Regions from separate parts of the Corallincola spongiicola genome, predicted to be linked through region 1. Evidence: predicted binding sites of a transcription regulator. Region 1 holds the regulator's gene; each other region holds the start of a gene.
The links. Region 1 encodes ArgR, which controls arginine synthesis, uptake and breakdown. Its sites were predicted from a motif close to ANTGAATANNTATTCANT; they were not measured.

Region 1 (5,002 bases):
CAACTTGGTTTGATGGTATCAACGCGGCCTCGGCGTAAGCATGTCGCTGGTTTTGGTATGGCGGTGTGTGCCTCAGTCTTAGGTCAAGGCGTTGCGACGCGGTTGTTGGAAAGCGCGCTGCATATGTGTGATAACTGGCTCAATATCGAACGTGTTGAATTAGAAGTGTTTACTGATAACAAAGCAGCAATCGCTTTATACCGAAAGTTTGGCTTTGTTATCGAAGGAGAGCACGTTAGTTCGGCATTTAAAAATGGTGTCTATGCTGACGTGTATAGCATGGCTAGGCTACGTGCAGCCGTTGTCGTTAAGCCTTAACATCGATAGGTAGCTGGTTATATGCATCGATTGCTAGCTTACCTAGGTGATTTGCACCTGACTTCCTGCTAAGTGATACTGGCGGTTAATCAATCGCTTATGGAGTCGTTTCGATGCGCTGCTGGCTACTGTCTCTGATCCTATTAACTGCTTTTCCTACGATAGCTTACGACCGTATCACCGGTGCACACTTCGCCAGTCGCTCTGAAGTGATCGCGCAACATGGTATGGCGGCAACCAGTCAACCATTGGCTACTCAGGTGGCGTTGGACATACTTAAAAAGGGGGGCAGTGCGGTTGATGCTGCCATTGCCGCCAATGCGATGCTTGGTCTGGTTGAGCCGACGGGTAGCGGTATTGGCGGCGATCTGTTCGCTATTGTCTGGGATGCAAAAACGCAGCAGTTATATGGTCTAAACGCATCTGGGCGCTCGCCTAAGTCACTTACTTTGGCACACCTGCACTCCTTGGGGCTCGACTATTTACCACCTTATGGGCCGTTACCTGTATCCGTACCGGGGGCGGTGGATGGTTGGTTTGAATTACACGGCAAGTTTGGCAAGTTGCCGATGACCAAGCTGCTGCAACCCGCGATTGATTATGCAGAACAGGGATTTCCTGTGAGTGAGTTGGTGGCTTACTACATGCAACGCAGTGCGCCACGTTTGTCTGAGTATCCCGGCTTTGCTCAAGTTTTTATGCCGAATGGTAAAATGCCAGCCAAGGGGGAACTGTTTAAAAACCCCGCGCTGGCAAGTACTTATCGCCAAGTTGCCCAAGGTGGACGCGATGCTTTTTATAAAGGGGATATTGCAGTCAGTATTGCCGCTTTTATGAAACAACATGGTGGTTTTCTGAGTTATGAAGATCTCGCCTCCCATACCTCTGAGTGGATTAAGCCTGTCTCCACTAATTATCGAGGTTACGATGTGTGGGAGTTACCCCCGAATGGCCAAGGGATAGCGGCACTGCAGATTCTCAATATTTTGGAGCCATACGATATAGCCGCCATGGGGTTGGATAATCCGGAGTATGTGCATCTGTTTGTTGAAGCAAAGAAGCTCGCATTTGAAGATCGCGCCAAGTATTACGCCGATCCCGCGTTTAATCAGATCCCCGTGGCCGGTCTGATCGCTAAATCTTATGCCAATGAACGAGCAAAACTGATTAATCCGCGACGCGCCAGTCAGCGCTTGGATGCTGGCAACCCAGCGCTGTACCACGGTGATACTATCTACCTGACCACCGCAGACAAAGATGGCAACATGGTGTCGTTGATCCAAAGTAACTACCGCGGCATGGGCTCGGGGATGACACCGCCTGAGCTCGGCTTTGTACTGCAAGATCGCGGTCAGTTGTTTAGTCTGCAGGAAGGGCATTTTAATAGTTACGCGCCTGGCAAACGCCCGTTTCATACTATTATTCCTGCCTTTGTGACCAAAGAGGGCAAGCCTTGGCTCAGTTATGGTGTGATGGGCGGCGCAACTCAGCCACAGATGCATGCGCAGATCCTGGTCAATATGATCGATTTTGGTATGAATCTACAGGAGGCGGGGGATGCGCCACGTATTTTGCATACCGGCTCCAGTCAGCCCACAGGCGAACAGATGACAGATGGCGGGCATGTTAGTTTGGAGAACGGTTTTTCTGCTGGTACTCGCCGTACACTGCTGCAGATGGGGCATACCTTAAAAGAGGAGTCAGGTCCTTACGGTGGCTATCAGGCGATCATGCGCGATCTTGCAACCGGCGTTTACTACGGTGCTTCCGAAAGTCGCAAGGATGGGCAGGCAGCAGGCTACTGATCTCGGTTGATGATTTAGCCTGTAGGTTTGATCCTAAACAGTACAACTTCCTTGGCGGCGCCTACAATGGCGCCGCTATGCAGCATACTCCTCAACTTTTTCACAGCTTTGGTTACTATCTGAAGCAGCAGTTTGGTCGCAAGATCCGCAAGCTGTCACTGCACGGTGATTTTAGCTGCCCCAATCGCGATGGCACCCTTGGCCGAGGGGGCTGTACTTTCTGTAATGTAGCTTCTTTTGTCGATGAAACAGCTCGTGCAGCACCTATCTCTCAACAGTTGCAGCTGCGCGAGCAAGAATTAAAGCGTAAAGCGGATGCTTATTTGGCGTATTTTCAGGCGTACACCAGTACCTATGGTGAGCAGGTTCAACTGCAAAAGCTGTATGATCAGGCGCTGGCGGCGAAAGATATTGTTGGATTGTGTGTCGGTACCCGTCCTGATTGTGTGCCCGATGGTGTGCTCGGGATGTTGGCGGAGTATCAGGCTCAGGGTCAAGAGATCTGGCTGGAGCTGGGGTTGCAAACGGCGAATGATCAAACCCTGAAGCGAATTAATCGTGGCCACGATTTTGCTGCCTACCAAGATGCTGTCGCACGAGCCAAACATTATGGACTAAAAGTATGCACTCATCTTATTGTCGGTTTGCCAGGTGAAGATCAGCAAGATGCTTTGCAGACCTTGGATAAAGTGCTGATGGTAGGAGTGGATGGTCTAAAGCTGCATCCATTGCACATTGTTGAGGGGAGCGTGATGGCGAAAGCGTGGCGTGCTGACCGCTTGGCAACTATTAGTTTAGAAAGCTATGCAGAAACAGCAGCGAAGATGATCCAGGCGACCCCTGCGCAGGTGGTCTTCCATCGGGTGTCGGCTCACGCCCGTCCGCCCACGTTACTGGCACCTGATTGGTGTGAGGATCGTTGGCTAGGGCCGCAAGCTATTCAAGCAATATTGGCAGCGGAAGGGGGGCAGGGAAGCGCAACGGCAGCGCCTTTTCGTGCTGCCTTGCCTGAGTCGATTTAATGCACTGAGTTAGCTGGAAAAAGCGAACAGAGATTTGACGGCGCTGACCGTTTTGCTTATCTCTTTCACGTTGGTTGGCGTAATGAAAATAGTGTCATCGCCGGCGATGGTGCCGAGTATCCCTTCCGCTTTGCCTAATGAGTCTAATAGTCGGGCAATCAGCTGAGCAGCCCCAGGACTGGTACGGATAACGATAGCGACTTCGTTGTTGTCGATATCTAAAACCAGGTTTTTAAGCTGACTAGAAGTGGTTGGGACGCCGAGTTCGATAGGTAGGCAGTACACCATCTCTTGTTTGGCATTGCGTGTTCTTACTGCGCCAAACTTGCTTAACATGCGGGAAACTTTCGACTGGTTGATATTGATAAAGCCTTGCGTTTGCAGCGCTTTAACTATCTCCCCTTGGGAGCCGAAACACTCTTCCTTCAACAGGTTCTTGAACGAGCGGACCAAGTCTTCCTGCTTACCGTAATTCATGTCGTCGAAAGGTTATCTTCTGAAAAAGTTATGCAGTCATTCTGCATAAAATTGCAATATCCTGCAAGCTGCCCGTATCACAGCTGGGCAATTATTTTGGCACTAATGGTTTACGCTTGTCGCGCACTATCTGTTACGGGTTCAATCCGTGATCTGAGTTGTGTGACATTGATTGTATTTATCCCCTCCTTGGATTAATGTTTTTGCAGCCCTGTACTGGGTTGGAAAGCTATGTCTCCTAAGATTCTCCACAAGAAGGGAACCCCACATGAAAGTCGCTGTATTAGGTGCTGCTGGTGGAATCGGCCAAGCACTGTCGCTGTTATTAAAAACTCAATTACCTGCAGGCTCTGAATTAGCGTTGTTTGATATTGCACCAGTAACGCCAGGTGTTGCTAAAGATCTCAGCCATATCCCAACACAGGTAGCGATTGAAGGTTACGGTCAGGATGGCCTCAATGATGCTCTGAAAGGTGCAGATATTGTGATGATCCCTGCCGGTGTGCCGCGCAAGCCGGGCATGGATCGCGCCGATCTGTTTAACTTCAATGCCGGTATCGTTAAGAACCTGGTTGAAGCGATTGCCGAGCAGTGCCCTAAGGCTTGCATCGGTATTATCACTAACCCAGTGAATACTACGGTTGCTATTGCTGCCGAAGTACTAAAGAAAGCTGGTGTTTACGATCCGAAGAAACTGTTTGGTGTAACAACGCTGGATGTTATTCGCGCCGAAGCTTTTATTGCTGAAGCCAAAGGGTTAAACCCGGAAGAAGTGAACATCAATGTTATTGGCGGTCACAGCGGTGTCACCATTCTGCCTCTGTTGTCGCAGTTGGGCTTGGATTTCTCAGACGAAGAGATTGCCGCCTTGACTGATCGAATTCAGAACGCTGGTACTGAAGTCGTTGAAGCCAAAGCTGGTGGTGGCTCTGCTACCTTGTCTATGGGACAAGCAGCAGCACGCTTCTGCCTGTCGCTGGTGAAAGCGATGCAGGGTGAGCCTGTGATTGAATGTGCTTATGTTGAAGGCCCTGGTGAACATACCAAGTTCTTTGCCCAGCCAGTTAAACTGGGTGCCGAAGGCATTGAAACTGTATTGCCATATGGTGACGTTAGCCCGTTTGAACAAGCGGCGCTGGAAGGCATGATGGATACGCTGCAAGGTGATATCCAGAAAGGCATTGAGTTTGCTGGCTAAGCCAGACGACAATAAGTAAAAAAGGCGCCTGAAGGCGCCTTTTTTAATACTTGTTTGTTGAGCAGATTAGTGATCCCGTTGCACTGCAATACGTGCCAGCGCGATCAGTGCGCTTTTGTATTCGCTATCGGCGAGGCAATCCAGTGCCTTTACCGCTTTCATCGCTTCCTCGTCGGCTCGTA
Region 2 (5,002 bases), on a different contig from region 1:
TGTTGTTAACGGTTGTGGGCGTAGTGGTATTGGCCAAACAAGTTGCATTAAGAAATCATTCCGGCAGGCGCTATTTTGACTCTCTGACGCGAGGGAAAATGCTGTGTTGGAAGAGTGAAGAGTTGATGCGTGTTCGCAGAAGCCTGCAGTATGGAAAGATTTTTATTGGTTTTCTAGCTTTCATACTGCTTTCGGTACTGTTGGGGGCAATTTCGGCCCATGTTATACCTTCTACGGCCTATGTTGTTTTAACTATTACTATTTGTATTCTCTGGGCGTCTCTGCAATTTCCGGGTGAATTTAAGAAAGAGTTTTTTTCCGGTAAGCCACTGTTGATGGTGTGCATTCTGTTGCCTTGGCCACTGCTATTGTTGGATTGGATGGTCGACCTTCACCCTGGAATGTTGTTCGGTTTTGTCAAGGACCTGCAGTTGTTTGGGGTGAGTGATCCAAATCGTTTTCAGCTTGCTTTCTATCTTTCTTGTTTGCTGACCTGCATTGTGTTTTGTTTGCGGATTATTATTTTGCTGGCGATGTCGTTGCCTGCTTTGGTGTTAGCCAACTGCTATCGCGTGCAGCAAAGAGTTCTGCATTGCTCTCATTGGTGTTGGCGTCGTAGCTCTGTGGCTGTTGTTGCTATTTTGGCTGGGGTCTACCTCAGTTGGATCGGTTAACCATCACTGGTTTTTTTAGACAAAAAAGGCAGCCGAAGCTGCCTTTTTTAATCTTTGAGCAAGACCAATCAACGTTCTTCTGTTGATTTGAATCCTTTATCTATTTCACCGATATATAGCTGGCGTGGACGGCCGATCTTCTGGCCTGCGTCACTCATCATTTCATTCCAGTGAGCTATCCAACCAACCGTGCGTGACAGCGCAAAAATTACTGTGAACATATTTGTCGGAATGCCAATCGCTTTCAAGATAATACCAGAGTAGAAATCTACGTTAGGGTAGAGTTTCTTCGAAACGAAGTATTCATCTTCCAGCGCGATCCGCTCAAGCTCCATCGCTACATCAAGCAGAGGATCTTTGATCTTTAACTTATCGAGAACTTCGTGACAGGTTTCGCGCATCACAGTTGCTCGTGGATCATGGTTCTTGTACACACGGTGACCAAAGCCCATCAAGCGGAAAGAATCATCTTTATCCTTCGCGCGTTCGATAAACTCAGGAATGCGGTCAACATTACCGATCTCTTCAAGCATGTTGAGGCAAGCTTCATTGGCGCCACCATGAGCTGGGCCCCATAGAGAAGCAATACCTGCCGCGATACAAGCGAACGGATTAGCACCAGAGGAGCCGGCCAAGCGAACGGTCGATGTTGAAGCGTTCTGCTCGTGATCAGCATGCAGGGTAAATATTCGATCCATCGCTTTAGCAACGATAGGATCTGGTGTGTATTCTGCACACGGTGTAGCGAACATCATGTAAAGGAAATTCTCTGCATAGCCGAGATCATTTCTAGGGTACATGAATGGCTGACCGACATTGTACTTAAAGCACATTGCGGCGATTGTTGGCATTTTAGAGATCAGTCGGTAGGCTGCGATCTCACGGTGACGTTCATTGGTGATGTCCAATGAGTCGTGATAGAAGGCTGACATGGTACCAACCATGCCACACATGATAGCCATCGGGTGCGCATCTCGGCGGAAGCCCTGCAAGCATCGTGTGAGTTGTTCATTCAGCATCGTGTGTTCGGAAACAATACGGCTAAATTCTGCATATTGCGTTGCATTGGGCAGTTCGCCGTACAACAGCAGATAGCATACTTCGAGATAGCTAGCGTTGTTCGCTAAATCGTCGATAGCATAACCGCGGTGTTGCAGGATGCCCTTACTACCGTTGATGAAGGTGATCGTAGACTCGCACGATGCGGTCGAAAGAAAACCTGGGTCAAATGTGAAATAACCATATTTGCCGAGGGTTCTGATATCTATTACGTCATGGCCCGCGGTACCGGAAAGCACGGGGAGTTCTATCTCCTGGCCACCGACGTGAAGAACTGCTTTCTTCTCCGTCATTTCAGGATTCTCCTTATTGGAATTGTATGATGCTCCCAAAATTAAGCGCAGTATTATTAACCGCTGCATAGGGCAGCTGTCAATTATCTATGCATTAAATCCCGTCTTGGATGCATAATTTATCATTTTTACAAGTTAGTACCTGATTACAACATCTCTTGAAACAAAGATCTATTTCAGAGGTGAATAGAATTCTCCCTGATACAAATCAAAATTTAAAGAATTGTAATAAAAAAATGTCGTGGATATACTGCCCACACTACGCCCTCAAACGTAGGCAGAATGCGGCTTTGGCGCGCCAAAATGGTGCTTTTCAAACAACTGTTTGTCTAAAATGTGATCCGCATATCATTTTTGGGGTAATAACTTTATATCCCGAAAGTAATATGATGGTTAGGGCGTAAAAAAATACGACATTAAAAAAATAAATAGAGGCTCTTAAGGGCCGAGTGAGTCGGATGTGAAAAAACAAAGACCCGTTAATTTAGACCTAGCAACAATTCGCTTTCCAGCGACGGCCATTGCGTCGATATTGCACCGCGTCAGTGGCGTCATTATGTTTGTTGCGATTGCTATTCTACTTTGGCTACTAAATATTTCTCTTACCTCAGAATCCGGATTTAATGAAGTAAAGGCGATGATTGATGGCTGGTTTGTTGGTTTTGTCCTGTGGGGCATTCTGACAGCGCTGGCATATCACTTTGTCGGTGGCATTCGTCACTTATTACAGGATCTTGGATATTTTGAAGAACTCGAAAGTGGTATTCGCTCTGCCCATGTAGGTTTTGCGCTCACCGCTGTTCTGTCTGTTTTGGCGGGGGTATGGGTATGGTAACTAATGCTGCTATGTTAGGCCGAAGTGGCGTGCATGACTTTGTCTTGTTACGTGCGTCGGCGATTGTTTTAGCTCTCTATTCGATTTTTATTGTCGGTTTTGCTCTTTTTACACCAGAGATGACCTACGGCGTATGGCACGGCTTGTTCAGCACATTAGCCATGAAGGTTTTCACTTTTCTCGCATTAATCGGTCTGCTTGTGCACTGCTGGATCGGAATGTGGCAAGTGTTAACTGATTACATAAAGTGCTCGGCGCTGCGTGCCGCATTACAGTTCTTCATTAATTTAACTGCAGTTGCTTACGTCGCCGCAGGTCTGTTTATTCTCTGGGGGGTCAAGTGAGCATTCCAACATTTGAATTCGATGCCGTCGTCATCGGCGCCGGTGGTGCCGGTATGCGCGCCGCACTGCAAATTTCTGAAGAGGGCAAGTCTTGCGCTTTACTCTCCAAAGTCTTTCCTACTCGTTCACATACGGTCTCTGCTCAAGGTGGCATCACCGTTGCGTTGGGTAATGCCCACGATGACGATTGGCAATGGCATATGTATGACACGGTAAAAGGTTCCGATTATATCGGTGATCAGGACGCCATTGAGTACATGTGTAAAACCGGCCCAGAGGCGATCATTGAATTAGAAAAGATGGGACTGCCTTTTTCTCGCTTTGAAAATGGTCGTATCTATCAACGCCCATTCGGTGGCCAATCAAAAGCATTTGGGGGCGAACAGGCCGCACGCACGGCCGCTGCCGCTGACCGAACTGGTCATGCTTTATTGCACCTCCTTTATCAACAGAACATTAAGAACAAGACCAAGGTGTTTAGTGAGTGGTACGCACTGGATTTGGTTAAGAACCAAGATGGGCACATTGTTGGTTGTACCGCCATTGACATCGATTCAGGACAGGTTGTCTATTTCAAAAGTAAAGCGACGGTATTAGCCACTGGTGGTGCTGGTCGGATTTATGCTTCAACCACTAATGCGCATATTAATACTGGTGATGGCGTTGGTATGGCGCTGCGTGCCGGGGTTCCGGTTCAAGATATGGAGATGTGGCAGTTTCATCCCACAGGTATCGCTGGCGCGGGCGTGTTGGTGACTGAAGGGTGTCGCGGTGAAGGTGGCTATCTACTAAATAAAGATGGCGAACGCTTTATGGAACGCTATGCGCCAAATGCCAAAGATTTGGCTGGCCGTGACGTTGTTGCGCGTTCGATTATGACGGAGATCCGTGAGGGGCGCGGTTGCGATGGCCCTTGGGGCCCGCATGCTAAATTGAAACTCGACCATTTGGGCGAAGAGGTACTTGAGTCCCGTTTGCCTGGCATTTGCGAGTTATCACGCACCTTTGCCCATGTTGATCCCGTGAAAGAGCCGATCCCAGTGATCCCAACCTGTCATTACATGATGGGTGGTATACCTACTCAGGTGAGTGGCCAGGCGATCACTGTCGATGCGCAGGGTAACGAGAAGCCTGTAGTTGGTTTGTTCGCTGTCGGCGAGATCGCTTGCGTATCGGTTCATGGGGCAAACCGCCTTGGTGGCAATTCACTATTGGATTTGGTGGTGTTTGGTCGTGCGGCAGGTAAACACTTGGGTGAAGCGCTTGATGCCATGAGCGAATCCCGTGATGCCTCTGAGTCAGACTTGGAAGCCAGCTTAGCGCGTATGAATCGCTGGAACAGCACCCAGCAGGGTGAAGATCCGGTGCAAATTCGTAAAGACCTACAGCAGTGTATGCAGTTGAATTTCTCAGTGTTCAGGGAAGGCAATGCGATGGCTGAAGGCATGAAAGAGTTGGGTGAGATACGCGAGCGTTTAGCTAATGCGCGACTTGATGATACGAGCCAGCAGTTCAACACCCAGCGAATTGAATGCATGGAATTGGATAACCTGATGGAAACGGCTTACGCCACAGCTAAATCTGCCAATTTCAGAACGGAAAGCCGTGGCGCACATAGCCGTGAAGATTATCTCGAACGAGATGATGGTAACTGGCTGTGCCACACCCTCTATATGCCTGAGTCAGAAGAGATGCTTAAGCGAGATGTCAATATGACGCCTAAGCTGCGTGATGCGTTTCCGCCAAAAGCTCGTACATACTAAGGGAGTATCGCAGTAATGAAAGTCGTATTTTCGC
Region 3 (5,002 bases), on a different contig from region 1:
CATCGGAATATTGGCTAGCACACAACCGAAGCCAATAGGCACGAGCAGCAAGGGCTCAAACTTACGAACGATCGCCAGATACAACAACAGACAGCCAACCAACAGCATCACTATTTGGCCCGGCGTAAAATTGGCGAGACCGGTGTCTCGCCATAGGATAGTTAAACCTTCCATTCAGTGTCCCTATTAACCCAGACCAAGTAGCGCATCACCAACGGCAACAGAGTCGCCCTCTTTAACGTTCAGCACGGTCACAGTGCCGCTTTGTGAAGCTCTGACTTCTGTTTCCATCTTCATCGCTTCCAAAATAATCACGACATCGCCTTCGTTGACCTGCTGCCCAACACTAACATTCACTTTGAAAATGTTACCTGCCAATGGCGCGGGCAAAGAAAAAGCACTGCTTGCTGGCGCAGGGGCAGCAGCAGGTGCGCCACCTGCTGCTGGCGCAACACTGGTCAATGCACCGTCAGGCGCAACTTCTACCTGATAAACCTTGCCATCAACACGAACACTGTATGCTTCTGCCTGGCCACTAGCGGCTGCAACAACAGGCGCAGGCTCTGGCTCGGTACCTGGTGCCGGTTCAAATGCATCTGGGTTACCACGATTTTTAAGGAACTTAAGACCGATCTGAGGAAACAGTGCATAGGTCAGCACATCATCAATCTTGTCTGTTGCCAAAGAGATCGCTTCTTTCTGAGCAACATCATCAAGTTCAACGCATAGCTTATCCATCTCAGCATCGATCAAATCTGCTGGACGACAAGTAATGGCTTCGCCACCTTCAAGTACGCGAGCTTGCAGGTCTGCATTAACCGCTGCTGGGGACGCACCATATTCTCCCTTAAGCACACCTGCGGTTTCTTTAGCGATCGACTTGTAGCGCTCACCCGTCAGTACATTTAGTACTGCTTGCGTGCCAACAATCTGAGAAGTTGGAGTAACCAATGGAATAAAGCCAAGATCTTCACGTACACGTGGGATCTCTTTCAATACTTCATCCAACTTGTCTGCAGCACCCTGCTCTTTCAGCTGGCCTTCCATATTCGTCAGCATGCCACCAGGCACTTGCGCTGTAAGAATACGTGCATCAATCCCCTTCAGGCTGCCTTCGAATTTGGCATACTTCTTCCTTACATCACGGAAGTAGCTGGCGATATCTTCCAGCCCTGTAATATCGATGCCGGTATCACGCTCTGTGCCTTCGACAATGGAGACAATGGTTTCCGTGGGGCTGTGGCCATAAGTCATGCTCATAGAAGAGATCGCCGTATCGAGAATATCGATACCAGCATCAATCGCCTTCATATGGGTGGCGACACTCAGTCCTGTAGTCGCATGACAATGCAACGCCAGTGGCAGTTCTAACTCTTCTTTCAAGCGGCCAATCAGTTCTTCAGCCTCGTAAGGCTTCAATAACCCCGCCATATCCTTAATACAGATTGAATGACACCCTAGGTCCTGAAGGCGCTTACCCATATCAAGCCAAGTATCTAACGTATGCACAGGGCTAGTCGTGTAAGAGATGGTACCTTGAGCATGTGCGCCGACCTTCACCGCCGCTTTCACTGCCGTTTGGAAGTTACGAACATCGTTCATCGCATCAAAGATACGGAATACATCCATACCATTGGCATGGGCTCGCTCAACAAACTTCTCTACCACGTCATCAGCGTAATGACGATAACCCAATAGGTTTTGCCCGCGTAATAGCATCTGCTGGCGAGTGTTTGGCATCGCCTTTTTCAACAGACGAAGGCGCTCCCAAGGATCTTCACCAAGGAAACGAATACAGGCATCAAACGTAGCCCCGCCCCATGATTCTATTGACCAATACCCAACCTTATCCAGCTTCTCAGCAATAGGCAGCATATCTTCAATACGCAAACGGGTTGCAAGCAATGATTGGTGGGCGTCACGAAGCACCACATCAGTGATGGCTAGTGGCTTTTTCATACAGGATCGCTCCTTGTTAGTCCTTGGTCGTATTCCGGTATTTGTGCACGGCAGCAGAGATCGCCGCGACAACGTCGGGGCTTACCCCAGTAGTTTGGGGGGGCGGCGTCGCATTCGCAGTCAAAGGTTCAGGCCCACCGGCAAATCGCGCAAGTAACTTCACGCCAACCACGAGTAAGCTTAAGAACAAAAATACGAATATCATGCCAACAGCCATGATACCTGCTGCTTCCAGTAACAGTTCGCTGATACTAGTCATCAGAACTCATCCTGTAATTAATTTTCAGTTTCCTGACGATATTGCCTAGAAGTACCATGACATATTGTAAAAATCAAACAAGATGTGCATAGATAGTCACTTTTACACGCATAAATACCGTTTTCAGGGCAATAGTCACACAAAACTGTAATTTTCTATGCAAAAGCTATCTGACACATTTGACACTATTTCTCGCACCCACGCTAGCCTCATTCGCCATTCAAACGAATGACGCGGATCAAAAGCAAATGGTTAACTTTCGAGCAAGTGATAAAACCGCGGGCAAACGCACATTTGTTCAGGGCAATAGAACATCTACCGCAACAGATAATGCTCATCAGCGAAAGAGTAACTCTAGCCAACAAACTCTTAGGTAGGCATTGCGAGGAAGGTATAAGCCAGATACAAAAATGCCCAACATCTCTGTTGGGCATCTCTGAATAATGGCGCGCTCGGGAGGACTCGAACCTCCAACCGCCTGGTTCGTAGCCAGGTACTCTATCCAGTTGAGCTACGAGCGCGTAATCGGTGCAATTGACATAGTCTAGTACATCAATTTTGAAACTGTTTAGTTAATGGCGCGCTCGGGAGGACTCGAACCTCCAACCGCCTGGTTCGTAGCCAGGTACTCTATCCAGTTGAGCTACGAGCGCGTTACATCAAACTAATGGCGGTGAGGGAGGGATTCGAACCCTCGATGGGGCTACAAACCCCATACTCCCTTAGCAGGGGAGCGCCTTCGGCCACTCGGCCACCTCACCTTTAGTGGCGCTGAATTCTAATGAAACTGGCGCTTATGTCAAACACTTTTTGGGAGCTTTTTGGTACTTCAATCGAGTTTTCACTTATACGTGCAAAAATCGAACATTTTGTTGCCATAAAACGAACAAAGCCGACATGAAGTCGGCTTTGTCTAATCTATTCGCAGGCTAGTAGTTCTGATTACCCTCATCATCACCCTTCTCAGCCTGAATACGCATATAAATCTCTTCGCGATGCACAGAGACCTCTTTCGGCGCATTCACACCGATACGAACCTGATTACCTTTAACACCCAATACCGTCACGGTGACTTCATCACCAATCATCAGGGTCTCACCAACTCGACGAGTTAAAATTAGCATTCGCTTGCTCCTTCATTCCTTAAACTCTGAGTGGCCACTCTGGGGCGCCTTTAAAACTCAGGATTATTATTAACTTAGCTTATAGACAACGATTAGCTAGTAAAAGTTTAAACTTTCTTAACAGCAACGGACTACTGCACCGGCTCTTTATCCAGATTGAAGGCTGCATGTAAGGTTCGCACAGCCAATTCTAAATATTTTTCTTCAACCAACACCGAGATCTTAATCTCTGATGTCGAAATCTGTTGAATATTGATTCCTTCATCGCCAAGCGACTCAAACATCGTCACAGCAACACCAGCATGGCTCTTCATACCCACACCCACCACGGAGATTTTAGCGATATGATCGTCGCCCTGCACCCCTTTAGCTCCCAACTTTGCACAAGTTTCGTCTAAAATAGCCTTTGCGCGTGCAAAATCGTTCCGGTGTACAGTAAAAGTAAAGTCTGCTGTGTTATCACCTACCGCATTCTGAATGATCATATCAATATCGATATTCGCTTTGCCTATAGGTGCGAGCACTGAAGCAGCAACATTTGGCTGATCAGGAACCCCCAGTATAGTTAACCGTGCTTCATCACGATTAAACGCAATGCCCGATACCAGCGGCTTCTCCATATTCAATCCCTCATAGGTGATCAGCGTGCCTTGCCCCTCTTCGAAGCTAGACAGCACGCGCAGTGGTACATTGTATTTACCGGCGAATTCAACTGAACGGATCTGCAGCACTTTGGCGCCCAGGCTTGCCATCTCCAGCATCTCTTCGAAGGTAATGGTATTCATCTTACGTGCCGAAGGCTCAACCCGCGGATCAGTGGTATATACACCATCCACGTCAGTATAGATCTGGCACTCATCAGCTTTTATTGCAGCGGCTATCGCCACCGCCGTGGTATCTGAACCGCCACGGCCAAGGGTGGTGATGTTGTTATTCTCATCTACGCCCTGGAACCCTGCGACGATAGGCACAACGCCTTCACCAAGACGTTGATTAAGTAAGCTATGTTCAACATCTAAAATGCGTGCTTTGCTATGGGAATCGTCAGTTAAGATCTTAACCTGATCTCCGGTAAAAGACTGCGCAGCACAGCCACGTTTATTCAAGGCCATTGCCAGTAAGGCAATCGTTACCTGCTCGCCTGTGGAAACCAGAACATCGAGCTCACGAGCTGAGCCATCGGGATCAATCGCATTGGCTAAGCCTAACAGGCGATTAGTTTCACCTGACATAGCTGAGACCACCACCACGACATCGTCGCCGGCGGCACGGTGCCGCACAACGCGCTCCGCAACAGCTTCGATGCGTTCAACAGTACCAACCGAAGTACCACCAAATTTTTGAACTATCAGTGCCACGCTTATTGCTCCTTGCTCTAGAGTCGTTCAGTCAGCCAAGGGCTCACGGACGCTAAGGCAGCAGGTAAAGCTGCCGCATCGCTGCCACCAGCCTGCGCCATATCTGGACGTCCACCACCTTTACCGCCGACCTGCTGTGCGACCATATTCACCAGTTCACCAGCTTTGACTTTACCAGTCAGATCTTTTGTAACCCCAACAATCAAGCTCACCTTACCGTCGCCCGGAACACCCAAAACAACAACACCAGAACCAAGACGGTTTTTAAGGTCATCCACCATACCGCGTAAGCTCTTAGGGTC

Region 2: a site for ArgR is predicted at 2,136-2,153, ahead of EXY25_RS03010 (citrate synthase). Genes of this name have one in related genera too.
Region 3: a site for ArgR is predicted at 2,302-2,319, ahead of EXY25_RS09095 (oxaloacetate decarboxylase subunit gamma). Genes of this name have one in related genera too.

The regions. Positions count from the first base shown of each region.
Region 1 covers NZ_SHLY01000004.1:149,947-154,948, reverse strand. The annotation lists gene EXY25_RS12840 (GNAT family N-acetyltransferase) at 1-318, shown strand, start outside; gene ggt (gamma-glutamyltransferase) at 432-2,123, shown strand; gene mnmL (tRNA modification radical SAM protein MnmL/YtqA) at 2,201-3,145, shown strand; gene argR (transcriptional regulator ArgR) at 3,155-3,622, opposite strand; gene mdh (malate dehydrogenase) at 3,891-4,820, shown strand; gene ispB (octaprenyl diphosphate synthase) at 4,887-5,002, opposite strand, start outside.
Region 2 covers NZ_SHLY01000001.1:690,549-695,550, reverse strand. The annotation lists gene EXY25_RS03015 (hypothetical protein) at 1-674, shown strand, start outside; gene EXY25_RS03010 (citrate synthase) at 743-2,026, opposite strand; gene sdhC (succinate dehydrogenase cytochrome b556 subunit) at 2,487-2,861, shown strand; gene sdhD (succinate dehydrogenase, hydrophobic membrane anchor protein) at 2,855-3,205, shown strand; gene sdhA (succinate dehydrogenase flavoprotein subunit) at 3,202-4,968, shown strand; gene EXY25_RS02990 (succinate dehydrogenase iron-sulfur subunit) at 4,984-5,002, shown strand, end outside.
Region 3 covers NZ_SHLY01000002.1:766,838-771,839, reverse strand. The annotation lists gene EXY25_RS09105 (sodium ion-translocating decarboxylase subunit beta) at 1-174, opposite strand, end outside; gene oadA (sodium-extruding oxaloacetate decarboxylase subunit alpha) at 187-1,959, opposite strand; gene EXY25_RS09095 (oxaloacetate decarboxylase subunit gamma) at 1,976-2,218, opposite strand; tRNA gene EXY25_RS09090 (tRNA-Arg) at 2,663-2,739, opposite strand; tRNA gene EXY25_RS09085 (tRNA-Arg) at 2,795-2,871, opposite strand; tRNA gene EXY25_RS09080 (tRNA-Ser) at 2,887-2,979, opposite strand; gene csrA (carbon storage regulator CsrA) at 3,148-3,342, opposite strand; gene EXY25_RS09070 (aspartate kinase) at 3,474-4,700, opposite strand; gene alaS (alanine--tRNA ligase) at 4,718-5,002, opposite strand, start outside.